Regions from separate parts of the Virgibacillus salidurans genome, predicted to be linked through region 3. Evidence: riboswitches for the same ligand, from Rfam matches in the RefSeq annotation. Region 3 holds a riboswitch; each other region holds the start of a gene.
What was found. A riboswitch is a leader RNA that binds a small molecule or an ion and turns the genes downstream of it on or off. The one in region 3 is predicted to bind S-adenosylmethionine.
Positions count from the first base shown of each region.

Region 1 (8,528 bases), 1.8 Mb from region 3:
GCATTAGTTGCTGGAAATATTTCCAACACCAATCTCTTTGACCCAGAAGATGCTGAATCAAAGCAACAGGTAAGAAATATGTTTGCTGAAATGACAAGTTGGTGCAAGGAAGAAGGCGTCGATTTCATTAATGGTGAAACATTTTACTATCATGAAGAAGCACTCATTGCACTGGAAGAGATTCTTAAACAAGGATTACCAGCTGTTATCACACTTGGACTAATGGGGGAAAACATTTTAAGAGATGGTTATACTGTAGATGAATCTTGCAAAATACTTTCAGAAAAAGGCGCATTGGTCGTTGGGATGAATTGTTTCCGTGGTCCGGACACAATGCAACCATATTTAGCTGACATAAGAAAAGCCGTAAACGGATATGTTGGTGGCTTACCAATTCCTTACCGCACATCCGAAGAAAATCCAACATTCTTTAATTTACCGGACGGAGGATGTAGTTGTCATTTACCATTAGAAACAACTTTCCCGACTGCACTGGATCCACTTTATCATAACCGTTATGAATTAGCAGCCTGGGCAAAGGAAGCAAAAGAAATTGGTATAAATTATATTGGTTTATGTTGTGGTGCATCACCAGCAATGCTGCGTGCAGTGGCTGAGGCGGTGGGTGTTGAAGCCGTGAATTCAAAATACTCCCCCGACATGGAAAAGCATTTCTTATTTGGAAAAGACAAAACACTAAAAGAACACAATTTGAACTATCGGTTAAAAGCTTAAGAGATAGATTTATGGAACGATAACACTAATTTCAAAAAAATAAAAAAGAAAGAAGGAATTTAAATGTCAATCACATTAATAAAAGCACCATTTCGAGGAGATCAAGTTGGAAGTCTATTACGACCAGAGAATTTACATGAAGCGAGAAAGGAATTCCAAGAAGGAAATATTACAGCAGAACAATTACGTGAAGTTGAGACAAAAGAAATTAAACGAATCGTTGACAAACAAATTGAAGTTGGATTAGAAGCAGTAACTGACGGTGAGTTTAGACGTAGATTTTGGCATACCGATTTCTTAGAACATTTGAATGGTATAGAGGGATATGTCCCCGATATAGGATATATTTTCCATGGTAATGAGGAAACGGAAAAATATAATATCCGAAATATAGGAAAAGTTACCTTTAATCCTAACCATCCATTTATAAAAGATTTTGTTGAATTTAATAAAATTGTTGATGGTCGTGCGGTTGCCAAACAAACGATTCCTAGTCCTAATCAACTGTTTAATGAGGGAATTATCGACGAGAGTATCTATCCTGACATTGAGGAATATGCAAATGACGTAATAAGAACATATCGTGATGCATTAAAGGCGTTTTACGATGCTGGAGTTCGCTATTTACAATTTGATGATGTTTATATTGCTGGCCTTTCTTCTCCAGATATCCCGTTTAATGATGGTAAATATTCACGAGAAACACTTATTGATCTTGCATTGCGAGTTATAAATGAAGTATTAGAAGGAAAACCAAAAGATTTGTTCGTGACGACCCACTTATGTCGTGGAAACTATCGGTCTAATTGGGCTTTTGAAGGAAGCTATGAACTTATTGCCCCTAAACTATTTGCAAAGGAAAAAGTTGATGGATTTTTCTTGGAATACGATGATGAACGTTCAGGTGATTTCAAACCATTAGAATTTATTCCAAATGGCGGATCAAGAGTTGTACTTGGTGTCTTAACATCCAAAAATGGTGAACTTGAAGATAAAGAATCAATAAAAGCACGAATTCAGGAAGCATCACAATATGTACCACTTGAACAAATATGCTTGAGTACACAATGCGGATTCGCTTCAACCCATCATGGAAATAAATTAACAGAAGAAGATCAATGGAGAAAACTAAAATTTATTGTTGACATTTCTAAAGAAATTTGGGGATAATTCAAAGCCCTTTTCAGTGATAAGGGGCCTTTCTATCTTTATGATAAACACCTATTAATTTACAAACATCCGAAATGGTAGTTTTGATCATGTGAAAATTATTCAGTGAGAGAAATAAGTTTTTCCAAATTACTGTTCTTATCCAGAGAGACAGAGAGATTGGTCCGTTAAAGTCTTAGCAACCGGTCTTATTTAAGTCCAAGTTGCTAATTCCAATAGGTATATTACCTAGAAGATATGAAGATAGTTTTCGGTATTAAGGACCTTCTTCTTATTGAAGGTCCTTTTATTTTGCTTAATTCACAGAAAAGGGATTGATAACATGACGGAGAAAAGCATCGACACGCTGTTGGCGCAGTTGGGCAATCATTCTGACAAGACGACTGGTGCAATAAGCCCACCGATTTATTTATCGACAGCATATCAACATCAAGGACTTGGTAGGTCCACAGGATATGATTATACACGTACCAAAAATCCAACACGAACTATTTTAGAAGAAGGAATAGCAGAACTAGAAGCTGGTGATAGTGGATATGCCTGTAGTTCAGGGATGGCTGCTATTCAGTTAACACTCTCCCTTTTCCAAACGGATGATGAATTAATTGTTCCAGAGGATATTTATGGGGAACATATCGGTTACTGAAACATTATGAAGATGCCTATAAGATAAAAACAACCTACTCTAAATTTAACGATTTCAATGAAACGGAAAAGTTGATTACCAATAAAACAAAGGCATTATTCATTGAAACACCAACAAATCCATTAATGCAGGAAATTGACATCGAATCGTATGCATCACTTGCCCATAAATATAATCTATTACTTATTGTTGACAATACTTTTTTAACCCCTTATCTGCAACGACCGTTAGAATCAGGAGCTGATATTGTTATTCATAGTGCAACGAAATACATCGGCGGACACAATGATGTACTGGCTGGATTGGTCATTGCTAAGGGAGAGGGAATTTATGAAAGACTAGCAACCAACCATAATGCCTCTGGTGCAGTATTGTCTGCTTTTGACTCTTGGCTATTAATTAGGGGATTAAAAACGCTTGGTTTACGGATGAAACGCCACGAAGAAAATGCCAAGGAAATTACCGAGTATTTGAAAAGTGAACCTGCTGTTACCGATGTATTATATACCGGAATCGGCGGTATGCTTTCATTCCGCCTTAAAGAAAGTAGATGGGTTGAATCCTTTTTAGCAAACCTGCAATTAATTACGTTTGCCGAAAGTCTTGGTGGGGTGGAAAGTTTCATTACTTATCCTGCCACACAGACCCATGCAGACATACCAGTTGAAGAACGAATACGACGAGGAATTGACGATCGATTATTACGTTTTTCCGTTGGTATTGAAGATGTAGGAAACATTATCGAAGACTTGAAACGTGTATTTTCCTATTTGAAAAAGGAGGAAATTGAGATATGAGCAATGAACATTTAGAAACAAAATTCATCCACGCATCAAGGAGCGTAGATATAGAACAGAAAACTGGTGCAGTAAATGTTCCTATTTATCTATCCTCAACATTTCACCAAGAAAGCTTTGATCATTTTAGTCCGTTTGATTATAGCCGATCAGGGAACCCAACAAGGCAAGCATTAGAAGAAACAATTGCCGGGCTAGAAGGCGGAACTAGAGGGTTCGCGTTTGCTTCTGGTATGGCGGCGATATCTTCTGCTTTTATGCTGCTATCAGCTGGTGACCATGTGTTGGTTTCCAGGGACGTCTACGGTGGCACCTATCGTTTTGTGACTGAAGTATTAACCAAGTTTAAAATTGACCATACATTTGTCAATATGTCGGAACTTAACGAAGTAGCTAGCGCAATCAAGCCGAACACAAAAATCATCTATATGGAAACACCATCTAATCCCTGTTTAAACATTACCGATATTAAAGCGGTTGTACGCATTGCCAAAACGAATAATTGTTTAACGTATCTTGACAACACATTTATGTCACCACTCTATCAAAATCCGCTAGACCTTGGAGTGGATATCGTGCTTCATAGTGCGACCAAATTTCTATCCGGGCATAGCGATATTATTGCCGGTTTAGCAGTCACAAAAGATGAAGAACTTGGTGAAAAATTAGCCTTAATGCAGAATTCCTTTGGGGCAATTTTAGGTGCGCAAGATTCTTATCTATTAATCCAGGGGATCAAAACATTGGGAACTCGTCTAAAACAGTCAACCGAAGCAGCACACAAAATCGCCGCTTTCTTAAACGATCATTCGTTAATTAAAAAAGTGTATTATCCTGGATTACCTTCCCATACAGGACATGGTATCCATGTTGGTCAAACGACAGGTGCTGGAGCCGTCCTTTCATTTGAATTAAATGATGATCTAGTAGCCAAAACTTTTGTGGAATATGTCCGCTTGTCAGTTTTCGCTGTTAGTCTGGGTGCAGTCGAGACAATTCTTTCCTATCCGGCTACAATGTCCCATGCTGCAATGCCAAGGGAAGAACGAGAAAAAAGAGGAATTTCTGATGGATTATTTAGACTTTCTATTGGACTGGAACATGCAGACGATTTAATTACAGATCTAGATCAGGCTTTACAAAAAGCTGTCCGTCAAAAATGACTACTTAAATATGCATACTTAAAAAATTTTAGAAAGAGGAAATTGAAATGAAAAAACAATAGTAAAAACTTCGTTTAAAGCAGATCACGTTGGAAGTTTATTACGTTCAGAAATTTTACATGAGGCAAGAAAAGGTTCTAAAGAAGGAAAAATTTCTCAAGAAGCATTGCAAGAAGTGGAAACAAAAGAAATTAAACGATTTTGTTCTTCGTCTTCGCGACAGAAACGAGACGAATCAGCGTTATGTCGCGCAGGCGCCCTGAAATACCCCTGGTATCATGGTTAACCACCGGTTGCTTCTTCTGATAACCACTCCACCCCGGGTTTCGTTGAGCGGAAAGTATGATAAACCCTTTTTGTTCAAGTTTGCGCAAAAGGGATCGACAAGCAATTTCTTTGGGGGCCTCCGTTTTCATACACCCAATTTCAGGCCAAGCAAATTTCTCTGGAAACTCGCGAACGGTGCCAAGAGGGATTGGTCGTCATCAGATGCCGAATCCATCTAATATCTTCAGTTGCGACTTTCTTCCTTGAATAATCATCGCCTGTTTTTCCATATTTTAATGATACTACAGAAAATGGAGTGTGTCCTGAGGGAATTTAAAAGGAGGAGGATTTTGGGGGGACCTGAAAAGTTGCAATATATATATTTAATTTTAAATTATCAGAGTGCATTTTTTAATAGATCAAGATAAAAAGAAACCAGACTAATAAGCCTGGCTCCCTTCTATAATTCTATCCCTACTCCGTCAACAACGGATAATATCCTTCTTCATTATGTGTCTCTCTTCCTACAAGCGGTGGGTTAAATACACAAACCATACGCATCTGCGTTCTGGCACGTAGTCGATGCTTATCATTTTCATCGAGGATATACATCGTCCCTGCTTTAATTTGATACACATCTCCGGTTTCGACCTTTTCAATTTCGCCTTCCCCTTCAATGCAGTAAACCGCTTCAATGTGATTTTTGTACCAGAAGAAATTATCTGTTCCTGCTTTAATAAGGGTATCATTCATGCTGAAGCCGACCCCGTCTTTTTTCAGTAAAAAGCGGCGACTCGTCCAGTTTTCATCAGATGTTTCGTCTGTAGTTCCAACAATTTCTTCAAGTGATTTTACGATCATTTCTATTTCCCCTTTGCCATTATAAATTGTCTATTTAGTCGTGTATTTTAACTTAAGCAAGAACATGCTTAATACTATCATCAAGAATCCCGAGCCCTTTTTCAAGGCCTTCTTTCTCAATATTCAGTGGTGGTAAGAATTTGACAACTTCATCGTTTGGTCCGGAAGTTTCCACAATTAGACCGCGCTTGAAAGCCTCTGCACAAATATCACTTGCAAGACCGTCCACATCAATGGCTATACCTTGCATTAGCCCCTGCCACGAGCTTCAGCCTTCAGCTCTGGATAATTTTTTACCCAAAGGTTTATTGTTTCAGTCAATATATTGGCTTTCGCTTGAATGTCTTTACTGAATTCATCTGTTTCCCAGTTAGTCAAGGCTTCTGTTGCTGCGAGAAATGCCAGATTATTTCCACGGAATGTTCCGTTATGTTCGCCTGGCTCCCATTGATCATATTCTGGTTTAATTAATGTGATCGCCATTGGCAGCCCAATTCCGCCAATTGATTTGGAAAGACAGACAATATCCGGATTAATTCCGGCAGGCTCAAAGCTGAAGAATGTACCGGTTCGTCCACAACCTGCTTGAACATCATCAATAATTAATAAAATGTCCCAGCGCTTGCAAATACGTTCTACTTTTTTCACCCACTCTAATCTGGCAGCATTCATGCCACCTTCTCCTTGAACTGTTTCCAGAATAATGGCTGCCGGCAGGGCAACGCCACTTCCGCTATCCTCAAGAAATCTTTCCAAATAAGCCAGTGAATCCTGATCCTCCACATAATCATCGAATGGCATAGATACCGTATGATGAAGCGGGATACCTGCACCATGACGTTTAAATGAGTTAGCTGTCACAGATAGGGAACCAATTGTCATTCCGTGAAAAGCATTTGTAAAACTGATCACCGTATCTCTGCCAGTTACTTTTCTGGCTATTTTCAACGCGCTCTCCACAGTATTTGTTCCAGTTGGTCCTGGAAACATGATCTTATAATCAAGATTTCGTGGTGTTAAAATTACTTCTTTGAAGCGTTCGAGAAATTCCTTTCTTGTAGTTGTTGCCATATCGAGGCTGTGTATAATTCCATCATTTTTAATATACTCAATTAATTTTTCCTGCATGGCGTCATCATTATGTCCATAATTCAGCGCCCCAGCTCCTGCAAAAAAATCAATATACTCTTTTCCATCTATATCCCACAGCTTATAGCCTTTAGCTTTTTCAAAAATGGTCGGCCATCCTCTGCTGTAACTTCTTACGGTTGATTCTATCTCTTCAAACGTTTTCATTTTCTTATCGCTTAACAAAGCCGTTGTCATGAAATCATCCTTTTATAACTATTTTTTCTTCTTGAATAGGTCCGATTTTAAACAATAGTTCATCCTCATGACCTTCTCCTGGAAAATCATTTGATGAAAAATAATCGCCTACCTCACAATTGGTCTCAAGTTTTTTTGCAAGACCTTGAAATAGGTTTTGTGACGGCGTATTTGATGGAGATACGGTTGCTTCTACGTATTCAACCGCCTCGCAATGTTCACGGTTCAGCAGTTGAAACAACATCTTCGTCCCCAACCCATTACCACGTTCGGATTCGTTAACAGCTACTTGCCAAATGAACAATGTATTCGGTGTATCCGGATGAATAAACCCGGAAATGAAACCGACAGTCTCCCCTTCTCTTTCCGTGACAATCGATGTTTCCGAAAAGATCTCACACCACATAAGATAGCTATAAGAGGAGTTAAGGTCAAGCACGCCTGTATGTTTAATCAACCCCCAAACAGCTGCCCCATCGTCTTTACTTGGCTTACGAAAATGAAAATCTGTTTGAATGTCCTTTTCTCTTGTCAATTCGCCAATTCCGCCTTTACTGATGCTCTCACCTCCGAAATTATTTTTGTAAATTGCGTACCTATTAAGATTAAATCCAAGGATTGATTTCGTCAAAAGGCATTAAACGTGATTCAGCGTGTTTAAACGTGATTCCATCCGATTAATTAAAAATAGTTGCCACAGCCTATAAATAACTACGAAATAATAAGAAATAGACAGAATTTATAGGGATTAGGGAAAAAATACAATAAATACTACATCAATTATAAATTTTTTAAATAGAAAAGAGTCTAAATCAATAATTATCCAGCCAATGTTTAAAGTTATGAAAAAATAGGCTCCCATTGCAGAAGCGAGATTATTGTTCTCACTTCTGCAATGGGAGCAGGTTCATTACGATTCAATTTTACATTTGGAAGCAAGCGATCCGGTACCTTGCTTCCTCTCTAGTTACATAAACAATGGCACTAACAGACCGGCAATTACAAGGATGAGAGCTCCCCCCAAACGGGAAGATAATTGTGCGAATGGCATAAGTTCCATTCTTTTAGCTGCAGATAATACTGCCACATCTCCAGTTCCCCCCATATTTGCCATACATAATCCTGCTGTAATTGCAGATTCGATTGGCTTAAATCCAACCAGTTTTCCTACGCCACCGGCACCAATAATTGCACCGATTACGACACTTGCTACGAGAATAATATATTCGAATGAAATCGCAGCTATAACTGTTTCGAGGTCTGTATAAGCAATACCGATACCAATTAATAATGCAAGTGTCCAATTCTTAGCTACGAATTGATACCATTGGTTTGCAGCCTCTTCGATAAAATCAGGCAATAAATCAAAAATTTTCAATGCTGCTACCAGGATAATCATTAATGCATATGGGTGAAGTGGGATGATTAACCCTAAAATTTGTCCAGCAATATAAAAGGTTAATGCTACTAAAACCCCAACCCCCATTAATTTAATATCATAATTAATTTTCTTATCGCTTCCTACTTTAAATCCTGCCATTAACTCTCCATTTCCAGTTAAAC
Region 1 is NZ_CP074373.1:1,451,484-1,460,011, reverse strand. Features, by position in the region: gene KFZ58_RS07595 (homocysteine S-methyltransferase family protein) at 1-735, shown strand, start outside; gene KFZ58_RS07590 (5-methyltetrahydropteroyltriglutamate--homocysteine S-methyltransferase) at 799-1,905, shown strand; SAM riboswitch class I at 2,041-2,147, shown strand; partial or broken gene KFZ58_RS07585 (methionine biosynthesis PLP-dependent protein) at 2,228-3,348, shown strand; gene metC (cystathionine beta-lyase) at 3,345-4,511, shown strand; gene KFZ58_RS07575 (ectoine synthase) at 5,253-5,639, opposite strand; partial or broken gene ectB (diaminobutyrate--2-oxoglutarate transaminase) at 5,692-6,965, opposite strand; gene ectA (diaminobutyrate acetyltransferase) at 6,970-7,500, opposite strand; gene KFZ58_RS07560 (2-hydroxycarboxylate transporter family protein) at 7,933-8,528, opposite strand, start outside.
Region 1: it holds a riboswitch for S-adenosylmethionine, as region 3 does, so the genes downstream of both, KFZ58_RS07585 (methionine biosynthesis PLP-dependent protein) here and KFZ58_RS17320 (PLP-dependent aspartate aminotransferase family protein) in region 3, are expected to answer to the same signal.

Region 2 (8,528 bases), 590 kb from region 3:
TCTTCAGATGGCTGGGTGACGTATGAGGAATTTTTGGAACTAAGGAGGAAGCGGAGCAAAGGTTTGAATTAATTGATGGCGTCATTTATAACCTTGCCTCTCCTTCCTACAAGCACCAGCGTGTAGTTGGCGAGCTTTACGGCGCATTTTACAATGGCTTTAAAGGAAAAAAATGTGTTCCGCTCACATCTCCGTTTGATATAACTTTCTTTAAAGAAGAAGACAACGTCTGTGTCGTCCAACCGGATATTGTGGTCATCCGCGACAAAGACAATTTGGACGAGAAAGGCAACTATAAGGGGACACCAACGCTGGTAGTCGAAGTGTTATCACCCTCCACGAGAAATAAAAATATGTTGAAAAAGCTTGAATTATATAAACAGTGCGGTGTCAACGAGTACTGGATTGTCGATCCCATTAATGAGCATATTTTGGTTTACGTGCTGGAGGACAATGATATTGTAAACAACAAGACCTATTCAAAAAGCGCCCAGCAGGCAGTTCGCTCCGAGGTGTTTGAAGAGTTGGAGGCAGACTTGCAGGATGTCTTTGCTTGAGCATTTGATTGATGGGGATGAACAGCAGGGGCATGATTGTGAATAGGGCCTGTCCCCACCGCTTTAATATGATAAAGAAGTGAGGGACAGACCCAATAAGCCTGACTTTCTTATCTAGCATGTCGCTTCAAATAATAATGCTTCTTCTGCTTTTCTAAATACTCAGCCAGAATACTAACAGATATCATTACGGTGTAACCCAACAGCGAACTGTAAAACATTGCTTCAAACACCTGTTCAATAATCCCTGTTCCTGTTAAAAAGATGAAACAGCTCGGCCCCAACACAACGGATGCCAACGCGCCTGTACGATGCGCTTTTTTCCAAAAGTAGCTTAGCGTAATAGGCGCCGCGATACCACTTAGGATTGCTGAGGTGCCGATTTGAGCTAATAACGCCAACGAATCCGGTCTATCAATAGACATGTATAACGTGAGTCCTCCAATTAGGATAAGCGAAATCCGGGAAACCCTTACTGCTTTTTGATCTAATTTTCTCTTGGAAATTTTTTTATCTTTGTAAAGAATTGGAGCCACGAGCACTTTATAAAGATCGTTGCCAATGCTTGTTGTCATGCCGAGATACAGGCTATCTGTCGTGGACAAGATAGCTGAAATAATTCCTACGACCATTAAGACTACTAGAATAGTAGGAAAAACCTCCATAATATAGGCTGGTACTGCACTATCTGGAGATGACAGATTTGGGACCGTAATACGTGCAGCCATACCAGCAAATACAGAAAACGTAGATAGTACAAATAACGTTATTCCGGAAGATAGCGTAAACTTACGTAAATCCTCTTTCTTCTCTACAGTCAGCACTTTATTCATTAGATGGGGAAGCAAAGCAAAACTAAACAGCAGCCATTGGATGCTCAAAATAGCAAATACACTGTGAAACGGACCGTTCTCTGAAGTTAGACCTAACATACTTCCATCGATTGCGCCCATCTGCGTTTGCAAGTTACCTAAAACATTCCATCCCCCTCCGATGGACCAAAACAGCGAAATAAACAACAGGACGGAAATGACCGACATGACCGTACCTTGTATTCCGTCCGTGATCAACTGGGCAAAGGCGCCCCCCAAACTAACATAGACGACAGTTATGGTTACCCCTATAAGAATTCCCCACATGTACGGGATCCCTATGATTGTTTCAAACATGGTTGCTAAGCCAACATTTTGAGCAACAATATAATAAATGTTGAATAAAATGAGTAAGGCAACAACTACCTGTAATGCTTTACTTTGATATCGAATCCCTAGCCATTGCGGCAAGGTGAGGCTGCCTTCCTTTTTTTGCCCCTGCTCCCAGAAGGTTTTAGCAAAAAGAAGCAACCCTATCCATGAGACCCCAAAGCATCCCAGCGAATACCAAAGTACCGGTGCACCATAGGTATAAGCCCACCCGGGAACTCCGATAAATAGATTTGCACTTGCATAGCTTGCCCCGAAACTGATTCCGACAATCCAGGGATTCACCTTTCCTTTTGCGATAGCAAATCCTTTCATCGACTTACTATGGGCTGAACCTCGTTTTCCTAGCCAGGTCGTTAATAGAAAATATCCCAACAACGCTCCCAATATCAGCCATATTAATATATTATTATCATCACCCAGCATCAACTTCCCCCACCTTTTTGTTTCGGGTAGATTTTATTCCATATTATCAATCCCACAATCCAACATATGACGATGGCAATCCAATAAATTGTAAACATAATTTCCTCCATTTTCTTATCGAATGGTAGAACTTCATTTTATTATTATTTTGTCTGAACAGTTCCAATCCTTTTCGCAGGATGGTTATCCGGCAAGTGAGCACTTCCTTTTTCAAACATATTTTCTCTTAACGTCTGTCCTTCATATTCCTGTCGGTAGACACCACGTTTCTGTAATTCAGGAACTACATGATCAACAAACTCACGATAGGTACCCGGTGAATAAGCTTGGGCAATCGTAAAACCATCCACATCTCCTTCATTCGACCACTCCACCATGCGATCTGCAATTTGTTCCGGAGTTCCAATAAATTTAACGGTACCATTTCCAAGCCCATGATTTTTAACAGCTTCTCGTAAGGTCCACTTTTTATTCGGATCTTTTGTATATAAATCCAAATTTCCCTGAACTGCTTCTGTCTCAATATCTTCAATGTACTGATCCGGATCATATTTGGAAAAATCAATCCCAGTATGCCCTGACAAAAGCGAAGCCGTACCCTCAAAGCTAATATGATTGATCAAATCTTCATATTTCATATTAGCCTCTTCTTCAGTTGATCCGATAATTGGTAGAATCAATTGAGAAACAAATACATCCTCCTGTCTTCTCCCCTGTTCCACCGTTCGCTTCCGTATATCTGCAACATACGCTTTTAAAGCTTCCAGTGAATGATTTTTTGTAAAAACAGCTTCAGCATGTTTGGCAGCAAAATCTCTCCCCTTTGGAGAAGCTCCTGCTTGAAAAAGTACCGGGGTGCGCTGAGGCGACGGTTCTACCAAATGCGGGCCTGGAACATTGAAAAATTCACCTTCATGGTCGATCAAATGTACTTTATCCGGATCTGCATAGGTATCGTTTTCTTTATCATAAACAACCGCATCGTTCTCCCAGCTGTGTTCCCATAATTTATAGACAACGTTCAGAAACTCATCTGCACGGTCATAACGGAGTTCCTTGGGTAGACGGGTCTTAAGGCCAAGATTAACTGCTTCGCTTTCCAGATACGATGTCACCACATTCCACGCAATCCTACCCCGGTTAAATGATCAAGTGTCGATAACTGCCGTGCTAGCGAATAGGGTTGTGCATATGTAGCGGAAATCGTCGGCGCAAAGCCCAAATTTTTAGTGACTGCTGCCATTGCCGAAATAGGGATTAACGGATCATGCGCTGGAAGCTGAACTGCATGCCGAGCAGCCGCATCATGGCTGTTTCCATATACACTGTATGTTCCAAGTACATCGGCAATAAATAACGCATCAAATTTCCCACGTTCTAAAATTTGAGCTGTTTCTGTCCAATAAGATAAACTATTATGATTTGTTCCCTGATCCAATTCATGTTTCCACAGCCCCATGGAATGCGGAGAAGGTGAATTTTGGATAAACCCGTTCAAATGAATTTGTTTTGTCATAATGTAAATACTCCTTTTTTAATAGATTTTAAGTTTGGCTCCTCGTGCTCCGTTATAAAACAGTTCACCTCCTAAAAATAATCAAACTTTCCTTATATAATTACTCAGATTAAAAGATACGTGTATCGCGTGCAGAAATCCAGCTGTCACCAATTTCCAATAAAAAAACCTCTACCGATGAGGAAGAGGTTAAAATTTATTTAAACACGTCTCATCTTTCAAGCGAAATGCTTGCTGGAATTAGCACCGTGTTAACGGTTGCTGCGGGATCACAGGACCAGTTCCTCCCCCGACTCTTGATAAGGAAATATTCAATTTTTAAGATTTCTACATATCATAACGGATACAGGAAAAACTGTCAAGTGGGAAATTTAGATAAACTTTCTTCAACAATATGGCCTTAAATTAAAAAGAGCACAATTCTCACTTCAGAATTGCGCCCCTTAGTTTAAGATTATCTTCCATATCAGTAAATATTTTAACTTTCCGTTGAACGATCTCTCGGTTTTACTTCTTCTTTGAGTTTAAACGAAAGTATGAATCCAAGGATTGCTGTGATTGCCGCTACGATAAAGGAAACATTCACACCATGAATAATACCATTCACTGTGTCGTCTTGTATGGCAGTTGTCGTCATGATGGTGACAAGAACCGCAGTACCGATCGACCCGGAGACTTGGCGGAATGTGTTATTAACCGCAGTCCCATGTGGTATAAGATGGTCAGGCAACTGATTCAAGGCCAGGGTTGTCATTGGCATCATCACCATTGCAATTGAAATCATTCGAATACCATTCATGCTTGCTAGATATGCGAAGCTTGTATCCGCAGATAAATCCGTGAACGCGAAAGTGGTCAGTGATAATAGTAAAAGACCACCGCGAGCAAGCCACTTTCCTCCAAATCTATCAAAGAGATATCCGGTAATCGGATTTGAAAATCCCATAATAATAGCTCCAGGTAACAACACAAGACCGGATGTGAGTGCCGAGAACCCAACCATATTCTGCATGTATAATGGCAAAATAACATTTGTTCCAATCATTGCAGCGAAGACAACCATCCCAAGAGCAGTCGCTAGCGTAAATGTGCCATGTTTAAACACCCTGAATTCGAGGAGCGGCTCTTTCAATTTCAATTGTCTTGTAATGAACCAATAGAGAGAAATTGCCCCGAAAACAATAGATAAGATTACCTGATAGCTGAGCCATCCAGCGTCTCCAGCGACACTGAAACCGTACAGGAGCCCACCGAACCCAATGGTTGAGAGGATAACAGATAATATATCCAATCTCGGATTCTTCTGTTCCGTCACATTTTTGAGTAAGAAGTAAGCCGCTATAATGTCTATAATCGCAATGGGCAGTACAACATAAAAAACACTGCGCCATGGGAATTGATCAACAAGAAAGCCTGCTAGACTCGGACCAATTGCCGGTGCAAATGCGATGACAAGCCCGAACAATCCCATCGCCGAACCTCTTCTGTGTACGGGAAAGGTAAGGAACAAGATTGTCTGCATAAGCGGCATCATTATACCAGCTCCTGCCGCTTGAAAAACGCGTCCAGCCATTAAGAATGAGAAATTTGGTGAAATAGCTGCAATAAAAGTTCCTATAGTAAACAATCCCATAGCAGTCAGAAACAGCTTACGTGTTGAAAATTTATCTATTAAAAAAGCTGTTACTGGAATCATAATACCGTTTACCAGCATGAAAACAGACTGCAACCATTGCGCTGTACTCTCACTTAAATTTAGGTCTTCCATGATAGGCGGAAGCGCAGTCCCAAGAAGTGTCTGATTCAAAATAGTAATAAAAGCACCTGATAATAATATCGCGAAAAGCGGTATTTGTTTTTTCCAATTAAACGTTTTTGTATTTTCCATTATATACCACCTTTTCTTGCAATAAAAACTAATCATAGATTAAATCACATTTTCCCAATATATCATATCAAAAACATAAAAGGCAATTTTAAAGTTTCAGTAGGATTGTATTTTGTAGTTGATTTTAGGGATGAAGAAAATAGCAGAGGAAATTATACTCCATAGAAGTTGTTTAAAACGCTATATGTAAAGCAGCTCATCAGTTTTAACGGGATTTCCGTTCTTACTCAAACAGAACGCCTTAATGGAATAACATTAGAAAACTTGGTTGTCACCAAGCCTTTAGGTAACAACCAAAGTCCGCACTTATGTAGCATAGGAAAGTTTATACTTTCCTATCTGCCAAGTAAAAAATGATCAAATTATTTACAGGTATTTATTCCAAATAAGCGTCCCATTGTTTTAAAAATTTCCATCATTTGCTATATTGTTTTCTGATATTTATCACGTTGTATAGCAAATAACAGCCAAATGACAAGTAATATTGTGGATACATAGCTGATATCCTTTTCAATTGGATGCCCAAGTGCCAAACCAACTATATCTTTGCTTAGAAAGGTTAAAATAGATAGGGCAACCACAGCAAAAATGGAGTGAATGATTAATTTAGTAAACCTAACTTCTGAAATTTTTGGGAAGTTTAACATATAAACAACTCCTTAATTCGGTGAAAATTACGCACCACCGACCAAAATGGACCGATTGTTGAGCAGCAAGACTGTATTTTTTAATCATCTTACTTCACACTTGCACTTTAACACATTAGAGCAGCGGGGGACAGTCCCCGCTCACACCACAAATTGGGTCCGACTTGAACCCTCTTTTGTTTTCCTCACCTCAAGCACTGCCGGAAAAATCGTTTTTAACTCTTGTACATGGGAAATAACGCCAATCATCCGGCCTGATTTTTGCAGGTCAACCAGTGCATCGATTGCTTTATTCAGCGATTCCTCATCTAATGTACCGAAACCTTCATCAATGAACATGGTTTCAATTGAAATATTTCCTTGAAAACTTTGAATCACATCGGACATGCCGAGTGCTAAACATAGGGAGGCATTAAACTTTTCCCCGCCTGACAATGTCTTGACATCCCTCGTTTGCCCGGTATAGGCATCATAAACATCAAGTGTGAGTCCGCTTTGCCTTCCGTGGGATTCCTGGCGATCACTTCGCATCAGGAAAAATTGGCCATTGGACAGGCGCTTCATGCGCTGGTTTGCAGCGTCAATGATTTGCTCTAAGTATTCGATTTGCAGATACCGCTCGAATGAGACTTTTTGCATGTTCTGACCTCTGATGACGTCATATAAATCCGTAATAGTGCTCAAGTTCTTTTCCGTTTCGCGAACGCGCACGTTTGCATCCATGATACTTGTCTTCAGCGACGCTGCTTCTTGATGATATTCCTTGGATTGATTCCATTTTTTAAACGCTGCTTCATAAGCTTGTTTTAACTCACTCAATCGTTCTTGCAAGACACGTAAATCCACATGTTGCTTGTCTTTTAGTGCGTCTTTTAATTCAGCTACTTGTTCCTGTAATGTTGATCGATTTTGGTTAAAAAGCTCAATATCATTTTTCAAATGCTGTGAGTCTCGTTCAGGCATCTTCGCTTGCTGATACGCTTGTTCCTCGTCAAAAGCAGCCTGCGTAAGTGCGTCGATAAACTGCTGATCGCACTTTTGTCGCTTCGTTTTCGCCTCTTCTACTTGCTTATTCGCATTGGTGAGATTGCTGGTAGCTTTTGTTTGTTCGTCTCTCGCTTGCTGCAGCTTTGTCTGCGCGTCCTGCCAAGACTTTTCCAGCTGGTTTTTAACGCTTTCCGTTTCCTTTATCTTCTGTTCTAATACAGATAACGCCCTTACTTCCTCAGGGATGCGCTGTATTCTTTCCTGGTAAACGGCGAGATCCGTTTCATAATCTGTTTTGGCTTGCTGATGTGCTTTTTCAGCCTCTTTTTCTTTTGCTTCCAGCTGCTTGTAAGCTTCATTTGTCTGTTCATATTCTTCCTTATATTTAGCAAGCTTTTCCCTTATGGTCTGAAGCTCATTTACTTCTGCTTTTAGTTTTTTTCCTTCATCAACGATTTGGTCTTTAGCTGTTGATACCGCGTCAACCTGTACCGAATAGGATGCAACTGCACGCTCTTTTTCCTTCAATTGTGCTGTAATGGATTCCAGATTAGCAGCTGCAGTTCGGTAAAGCTTGTCCTTCTCATCCAACTCCTGCTTTGCAGAATCGAGTTGCTCTTTTGTGATCATTTCGGATTCACTTGTAGCTTTCCTAGGATGATCGTGACTCCCACAAACCGGGCAAGCCTCCCCGTCATGCAGGTGGCTGGCTAAAACATGCGCCTGATCATTAAGCCACGTTTTCTCTAATGTGGTATAGGTTTCTTTTTGTTTTTCAAAAACTTCCTTCCTGTGGGTTTCTTCCTTCTTGTGTTCAGCTTGTTTTTCGCTTAAATCTAGGAAATCGATCAACACTTTTGCTTGTTCCCGCATGTCTATTAATTTTTGCTGTTTGTCCGGCAGTTGGCTAACTTGTTGATCCATTACCTTGATCTGCTCATTATAATTTTCCGTTTTAGCCTTTTTATCTTTGATTTCTGCCTGGAGCTTTTGCAGCTGATTGAAGGCGTGCTTTTCTTTGTTCTTCAGCTCCTGTACCTGTTGTTTTTTTACATCGATTTCTTTGACGATTGGTAAAAATTCTTGAAAACGATCGAGTTGTCTGCGGATGTCTTCCCTTTCCGTCTGTTTCGCTTCCTCCTGCTGATAGATGATCTGGACCTTTTCAACGCTATCGTCAGCTAATTTCTTTGCGTTTTCAGCATCATGTAGAATCTTTGTCTTGTTCTTTTCTTCCGCTCGCCATTCTTGCCTTTGATTTTCATATGGCACAATTTTGCTTGCACGTTCGGCATCTTCAAGCTG
Region 2 is NZ_CP074373.1:2,881,466-2,889,993, forward strand. Features, by position in the region: gene KFZ58_RS14705 (hypothetical protein) at 1-72, shown strand, start outside; gene KFZ58_RS14710 (Uma2 family endonuclease) at 84-557, shown strand; gene KFZ58_RS14715 (sodium:solute symporter family protein) at 668-2,185, opposite strand; partial or broken gene KFZ58_RS14720 (LLM class flavin-dependent oxidoreductase) at 2,329-3,704, opposite strand; SAM riboswitch class I at 3,910-4,007, opposite strand; gene KFZ58_RS14725 (MDR family MFS transporter) at 4,180-5,589, opposite strand; gene KFZ58_RS14730 (hypothetical protein) at 6,012-6,236, opposite strand; gene KFZ58_RS14735 (AAA family ATPase) at 6,378-8,528, opposite strand, start outside.
Region 2: it holds a riboswitch for S-adenosylmethionine, as region 3 does, so the genes downstream of both, KFZ58_RS14720 (LLM class flavin-dependent oxidoreductase) here and KFZ58_RS17320 (PLP-dependent aspartate aminotransferase family protein) in region 3, are expected to answer to the same signal.

Region 3 (8,528 bases):
ACACCCGGCTGTTATATTATACGTATGAATTAGTATATTGTCTCATGTCGCAAATAAATTCGAAAGTATTTTTAATATACCTTTGGATTGATCTTATCATACTAAAAAATCGCCTTCTGTGAAGGCGATTTTTAATGCTTTTTCCTTTATAGAGAGAAGTTAAACTTAAATTGGATGACTTCTTGTGGGGAGGAAGTTTCGCCCAGGGCGAAAGAATCAACCTCAGGGCAGAAATATCAACCCCAGAGAAAAACCTCACCCTAAGCATTTACAACAACTTACACTTCCAACGGATCCGCTACTTTACGGTTATTCCTCAGACGGACCGCTTCTTCATACGGATTTTTATTCGTAATCACGGTAATCCCTGCAGCACGTGCATTTTCTAATGTTTGATCATTCGTATCCGGTGCTTCCACTAACAATATTTTTCCCTGTTTATTGATAAATTGCTCAATGGTTGATTGCGGTAGCTGTTTGTTGTTCACCCATACGGCATCCACTTCTTCAGGAATGTCCTCCAGCTTCGACTCACCATTGATAGGGATAACGCTGAATCCGAGTTTTGCCAGTTGCTTGCCGCTTTTATCAAGTTTGTTATCAGAATCAGTCACAGTTGCAATTACTTTTTTACGAGCCCCTCCATCTTTACGATCAAATGGGGAAGTAAGCAGCCATTTTATAGCATCTTCTTCCGTAGCTTCAAAAAGTGGCGGCTGATCCACAGCTTTGGCAATGGCTTGATCTAGATCGACTAAAATATCTTTCGGTGACTCAATGCCAATCGATAGGCGGACTAATTCTTCCGTTGTTCCGCTTTTTTCTAAGTCCTCCGCGCTTAATTGTTGATGTGTGGTTGATGCTGGATGAATAATGAGTGATTTTGCATCACCGACATTAGCAACATGGGACCAGAGTGTAACATTATCAATTAACTTTCTGCCGGCATCTCGGCCGCCTTTGATACCAAACGTGATAACAGAACCGAATCCCTTAGCAAGATATTTTTTCGCAAGCTGATGGGATGGGTGCTCTTCTAGCCCTGGGAAATTAACCCATTCTACAGCTGGATGTTTTTGTAAATAAGCTGCGACCTCTTCGGCATTTTTATTATGACGCTCAATACGCAGATGCAATGTCTCCAACCCCTGAAGGAATAAGAACGCACTTTGTGGACTCAGGGACGCACCGATATCACGCAGGAGCTGCACACGTAATTTTGTCGCATAGGCTGCTGGCCCCAGATCAACATAGCGGAGGCCATTGTAGCTTGCGTCGGGCTCGGTAAAACCAGGGAAGCGTCCGTTGCCCCAATCAAATCGGCCACCATCCACAACGACACCGCCGATTGTTGTACCATGCCCACCAATCCATTTTGTCGCAGAGTGGACGACAATATCTGCACCCCATGTTAGTGGTTTTGTGCCATATGGCGTGGCAAACGTATTGTCAATGATTAAAGGAATATTGTTTTCATGTGCGATTTCGCCAACCGTTTCCACATCAAATATATTCAGACTTGGATTTGTAATAATTTCAGCGAAGACAGCCTTTGTTTTATCTGTAATAGCACCTCGAATTGCTTCAGGATCCGTGCCGTCAACGAATTTTACATCGATACCGTAACGAGGCAATGTATTTGCAAAAAGATTGTACGTTCCACCATATAAATTACTGTCAGCGATGATCTCATCACCTGAACCAGCAATATTAAGAATGGAAAGTGTAATTGCTGCCATCCCGGATGATGTTGCGACAGCCCCGATTCCATCCTCAAGTTGTGCCATCCGAGTCTCAAAAGCATCGACAGTCGGATTCATAATACGGCTGTAAATGTTTCCTGGTTCTGCTAGGCCAAATAAATTCTGCGCATGTTCCGTATCGCGAAATACATAGGATGTTGTTTGGTAGATTGGCACAGCCCTTGACCCAGTTGCAGGATCCGGTTCTTGGCCCCCGTGAAGTAATACTGTTTCCGGATTGTGAAATTGAAAGTTAGACATGAATAATTCCTCCTTGGATTTTTGGCAGTAGTGCCGCTTTTTAACGTATCTGGGAGGAAGAGGGGATAAATAAATAACCCCCTTCCTAAGAAGAGGGCGTATATGTAAACGATCCTCCTCTTATCTTCCAGACCAATGTTGATCTGTAGGATTTAGCACCGTAAAAGGCAAATTGTGTTGCCTTCAGGTTGCCGGGCATCAAAGGGCCTATCCCTCCGCCACTCTTGATAAGAGATTAATTTTTCTAAATTACTGAACAGTATAACGGTAATTTGGATGGAATGTCAACCGTTTTGGGGAATAAATTTTTATTTAATTGAATTCAATTAAACTTGATAAATTGGGTGTTTTTTCATACTATTAGTTTAAAAAGAATGAGAGGAAGTAGAAAATGACGGTTACCGAATCGAGAGAATTGCAGCTCCTCCGATATTTAGATATGCGCATGCATCTATCAGATACGGATAAGCAATACTATGTAATCCTTGAGAAGGGATATGAAGGTGAACAAAAATTTGCAGCACGATTGGAGGGATTGTCGGACAGGCTAATCATATTACATGATTTATTGCTTGAATGGAATAATACTTTTTTTCAAATTGATACACTGATCATTTATGAAAATTTCATCCATCTTATTGATGTGAAAAATTACGAAGGGGAATTCTTTATTGAAAATGAAAGATGGTACACAAAATCAAAAAAGGAAATTAAAGATCCCGTCTTGCAACTGACGCGATGCGAATCCTTACTCAGACAATTACTCCAACATCACGGTGTTAACCTTCCAGTCAAATCACACATCATTTTTATCAATCCCGAATTCACATTATTCCAAGCATCTATAGACGTGCCTATTATTTTACCCAGTCAACTCAATCGTTTCCTAAGACAATTAAGCAGAAGTTCATCAGGTGGAAATAAAAATATAAAAATTGCTGAAATGCTAGTAAAGCTTAGTGAAGATGAATCCCCATTCACTCGTATACCCAATTATGACTATGCTGAACTGAAAAAGGGAATAACCTGCCTTGCATGTAATTCCTTTTTGTTATCTGTAAAAGATAGATACATAGTTTGTGATAGCTGTGGCCATGAAGAGGACACGGATGCTTCTATATTAAGGAATGTAGGTCAATTTCAATTGCTATTTCCTAATGAAAAAATAACAACTACAGTGATTCATGATTGGTGTAACGAAATTAAATCAAAGAAAACGATTAGTAGAGTATTGAACAAAAATTTCATACGTATAGGTCATGGAAAATACTCCTACTATGCTGAATGCGGCGATTAGACCTTTTATGGCTACCGCTTTAGCTCCTTTTCTTAGATTTAAGGTAGCCATGAACGGTTCATGTTAACGTTAGGGAACATGTTCAGGATTACGGTAGCCATGAACGGGTTATGACGACGTCAAAGGGGATATTTTCGGGTTCGCGGTAGCCATGAACGGGTTATGACGACGTCAAAGGGGATATTTTCGGGTTCGCGGTAGTCATGAACGGGTTATGACGACGTCAAAGGGGATATTTTCGGGTTCGCGGTAGCCATGAACGGGTTATGACGACGTCAAAGGGGATATTTTCGGATTCACGGTAGCCATGAACGGGTTATGACGACGTCAAAGGGGATATTTTCGGGTTCGCGGTAGCCATGAACGGTTTATGACGACGTCAAAGGGGATATTTTCGGGTTCGCGGTAGTCATGAACGGGTTATGACGACGTCAAAGGGGATATTTTCGGGTTCGCGGTAGCCATGAACGGTTTATGACGACGTCAAAGGGGATATTTTCGGATTCACGGTAGCCATGAACAGCTCATGACAACGTTAAAGGTATCATTTTCGGATTCACGGTAGTCATGAAAGGTTCATGTCGACGTCAAATACATCTTTTCCTGATTTATTGTCGCCATGAACTTCTTATGACGCTCATTCCTGCCCCTTTTCCAACCCCAGTCATACAGATGACTTATTTTTCACGAGCCTCCCGCCTAGCACCACCCCGCTTATATCTTGAACTCATATAAATAAACAAAGCAGACCAAATAAATACAAATGCTACAGCATGCCCGCTGGTAAAGGGTTCTTCGTATAGAAATACGCCGAGAATTAACATGATCGTTGGGGCAATATATTGCAGAAAGCCGACCATCGCTAGCGGAATTAGCTTAGCTCCGCTTGCAAATAACAGCAATGGAACTGCGGTCACGATTCCTGCGCCGATTAACAGAAAATTCACAGGTGAGACCAGATTTTCCAGTGTAAAAGCACTGTCAGGAATGGCGAATAAATAAAGACAGGCAATCGGTGTGACGATCATGGTTTCAATGGTCAGGCCGAACATGGCGCTAACGTCAAGCCTCTTTTTCAATAAACCATAGAACCCGAAAGTAAGCGCTAGAATGATAGAAATCCATGGAAATACACCAAAACTGAATGTTAGGTAGATGACGCCGATACCCGCAAGAATAAAGGAGAGCGCTTGTTTTCTTGTGACTTTCTCTTTCAGCACAATAATCCCCAGTAAAATACTGATAAGTGGATTAATATAATATCCCAAACTTGCTTGAATGACGTGATCACTATTGACTGCCCATATAAATGTGAGCCAGTTCAAACTGATGAAAATAGATGCAAGGGTTATGCCGAGCAGTCTTTTCTTGTTTCTGATAATGACGTTCAATTCCTGTATAAAAGGAGTCCATTTTCGTAAAATCAATACAATGCCAAGCATGAAAATAAATGACCAGACAATACGATGTGCCAGTGTCTCCCCGGGAGGAACGTCCTCAACCAATTTCCAATAGATTGGCAGGAATCCCCATAGTACGTAAGCCAATGCTGTATATATAATTCCGAGATTGTTTTTCATATAGCGCCCTCCGTCATTATAGTAAACTAATTTTAAGAGGAAATATATCGTAAAGCAATTAATCAGATTAAGAAAACGCTTTCAAAAATGAGTTTTGTAGATTATGATAGTAGTAGCGTATCATTAATCATGAGGGGGAAATTTCATGTCAAAAAAACATAAACACTTTGAAACAGCGGTTATTCATGAAGGGTATGATTCAAAAGAAATGCTTGGGAGTTTGACCACACCATTATTTCAAACATCGACCTATACATTTGATTCGGCTCAGCAGGGGGAGCGCCGATTTGCCGGTGAGGAAGAGGGGTATGTCTATTCGCGAATAGGAAATCCAACCGTTACCGTGCTGGAAGAGCGTATTGCGAAACTTGAAAATGGAGAGCGGGGGCTTGCATTTGGTTCAGGGATGGCAGCAGTTTCTGCCGTCTTAATCGCCTTAACCAAAGCAGGTGATCATATTGTATGCTCATCCGGTTTATATGGCTGCACATTCGGATTACTGACCATGATGAAGGATAAATACAATATTTCCCATGACTTCTCCACTATGGAATCCAAGGAGGAAATTCGCTCTCTGATTAGGCCGGAGACGTCATTAATCTATGTTGAAACCCCGATTAACCCGACAATGAAGCTGATCGATTTGCAGCTGGTTGCAGAAGTTGCAAAAGAGTATGGTATTCCTGTCGTCGTTGATAATACATTTTCAACCCCATATCTACAGCGGCCGCTTGAGCTGGGAGCTGATGTTGTTGTCCATAGTGCGACGAAATATATTGGCGGGCACGGTGATGTCGTCGCAGGTTTAGTTGTGGGGAAAAAAGATTTCCTTGATTCGGTTGCTATGACAACCCAGAAGGACATTGGCGGCGTTATGTCTCCGTTTGATGCCTGGCTTTTGATTAGAGGACTCAAAACCTTGGCCATTCGTTTGGATCGTCATTGTGATAATGCAGAAAGGGTTTTTGAAAAATTACGCAAGCATCCGAAAGTTGCAAACGCCTACTACCCAGGTGATGGGCGTCATCCGGATTATCCGATAAAGGAAAAGCAAATGAAGCGTGGCGGTGGTCTGATCTCATTTGAAATCAAGGGGACAAAAGCGGATGCTCAAGCAATGTTAAATAAGCTGTCCTTTTTAAAACTTGCCGTGAGTCTTGGTGATGCAGAGACATTAATACAGCATCCTGCAACGATGACCCACGCAGTTGTTCCGGAAGAATCGCGCAATAAAATGGGGATAACGGATCAACTTATTCGCCTTTCTGTCGGGCTTGAGGCATGGGAGGATATTTGGGAGGATTTAGAACAGGCATTAGATCAAGTGTAAAATGAAGAATGGAAATCGGTCACCTCGCCGATTTCCAATCCGACCTCCAACTTCTATCCTCTTGTCTCCACTATAAAGACGTGTTTTCTTTTCCGATTTTTGGGGTAGTATAAAATACATTGGCGTGATTAATGAGTACGTTGCGAAAAAAATGTAACTTTATGCTATATTATAGGTAGACAAAAATTAATCATTCGCAAATAGGTGGGAGATTTGCTTGATGGGAATATGGGCATATTTATTAGGGTTTATTATCGTTTTTAATATAATGTTAGGACTTTCTATTGTCTTTTTGGAAAGAAAAGATGCCAGTTCCACTTGGGCATGGTTGATGGTGTTGCTTTTTCTCCCAATTGCAGGGTTTGTCCTTTATTTAATTTTTGGAAGACCAATTAGCAAAAAACGCATTTTTACATGGGATACCAAAAGCCGATTGGGCGTAAAAGCAGCAGTACAGTCGCAGTTGCGCGCGCTTGAAGATGGAAGTTTCCATTTTAAACAAGATGAATTAACGGAACATGAGGATTTAGTTTACCTGCACTTGAGGAATGATGATGCGATTTTTACGCATGATAATAAAGTTGATATTTATACAGATGGTGCCGCGAAATTTGATGCACTCATCCAGGACTTGGAAATGGCAACAGATCATATTCATTTGTTATACTACAGAATTCGGAGTGATCAGCTGGGCAAGCGCTTTGCAGATGTTTTAGTGAAAAAAGCAAACGAAGGTGTAGAGGTTCGCGTACTCTATGATGATATGGGATCAAGGAGCTTGGGACGTAAATATATTAAGCGTCTGCAACATGCGGGGGTCCTTGTAGAGGCATTTTTTCCGCCAAAAATTGCCAAATTAAACTTTAAAATCAATTACCGGAATCATCGTAAATTAGCAATAATTGACGGGAAAGTTGGCTATATTGGCGGGTTTAACATTGGTGATGAATATCTTGGGAAAGATAAAAAATTTGGCTACTGGCGTGACACGCATCTGCGAATATATGGTAATGCGGTCCAAAATATGCAAACAAGATTTATCCTGGACTGGAACCAGGCTTCACGTAATGATATTTTGTATGAAGATCGGTTTTATGATGCTGCAGGCGCTGGCGATGTTGGGGTGCAAATTGTATCAAGCGGGCCGGATCAGGATTGGGAACAGATCAAAAATGGTTATATCAAAATGATTATGGAAGCCAAAGAGTATATTTACATACAAACACCTTACTTTATTCCGGATGAAAGCCTGCGCGATGTACTCCGAGTTGCAGTTCTGTCAGGTGTGGATGTAAAAATAATGATCCCTAATAAACCGGATCACCCGTTTGTATATTGGGCAACACTATCTTCTGTAGGGGATTTGCTGAACGCGGGTGCTGAGGTTTATATGTATCAAAATGGCTTCCTGCATGCGAAGACAATTGTCGTAGATGGGAAAATTTCCTCCGTAGGTACAGCGAATATCGATGTCCGGAGTTTCCGATTGAATTTTGAAGTAAACGCATTTTTATATGACTTGGATCTGACACAGCGATTAGACGATGCGTTTAACCGTGATATTTTGTTATCAACACAACTAACGAAAAAATTATACGAGCAACGGTCATTGGGGATTCGATTCAAGGAATCCGTCTCTCGCTTAATTTCGCCAGTATTATAACACAAATGTTTGGCAAAACTTTTGACATAACGTAATGAATAGGAGAATTTGACATGGAAGAAAAACCTTGTTGGCAATCACTAGCAGTAAAAACATCACATGTCCTGCCACCGGATACCAATGCGCACGGGACATTATTTGGTGGTGCATTAATGGCACATATTGACGATGTGGCTGCAATTGCTGCTGTGAGGCATGCCAGAAAGCCAGTGGTAACGGCCTCCACAGATTCAGTCGATTTCCTGGCACCTGTGAAGGAAGGAGATTCCATTTGTTTGGAAGCTTTTGTCACATGGACGCACAACACATCGATGGAAGTATTTATCAAAGCTGTTACAGAAGACCTACTGACAGGTGACCGAAAAGTATGTACAACAGCTTTCACCACATTTGTTGCAGTAGATAACAAAGGAAGGCCATCTCCTGTTCCAGCCGTTTACCCGGAATCAGATCAGGAAAAGATGCTTCATGAACAAGCGCCTGAACGCGCAAAACAGCGAAAAGAACGAAGGAAGCAATCAAAAGAGTTAGCTGAAACATTCGGGACGGATTTTCCTTGGGATCGGGAAGGATGAAATATAACGGGTGCCGCTATCGCAAACATTAAAAATGTAAGCAAAATGACTATCAAGTTGTAGATAAATTTGGTAGTCAT
Region 3 is NZ_CP074373.1:3,474,307-3,482,834, reverse strand. Features, by position in the region: gene KFZ58_RS17320 (PLP-dependent aspartate aminotransferase family protein) at 279-2,003, opposite strand; SAM riboswitch class I at 2,121-2,237, opposite strand; gene KFZ58_RS17315 (nuclease-related domain-containing protein) at 2,449-3,300, shown strand; gene rarD (EamA family transporter RarD) at 3,978-4,880, opposite strand; gene megL (methionine gamma-lyase) at 5,026-6,210, shown strand; gene cls (cardiolipin synthase) at 6,431-7,873, shown strand; gene KFZ58_RS17295 (acyl-CoA thioesterase) at 7,927-8,448, shown strand.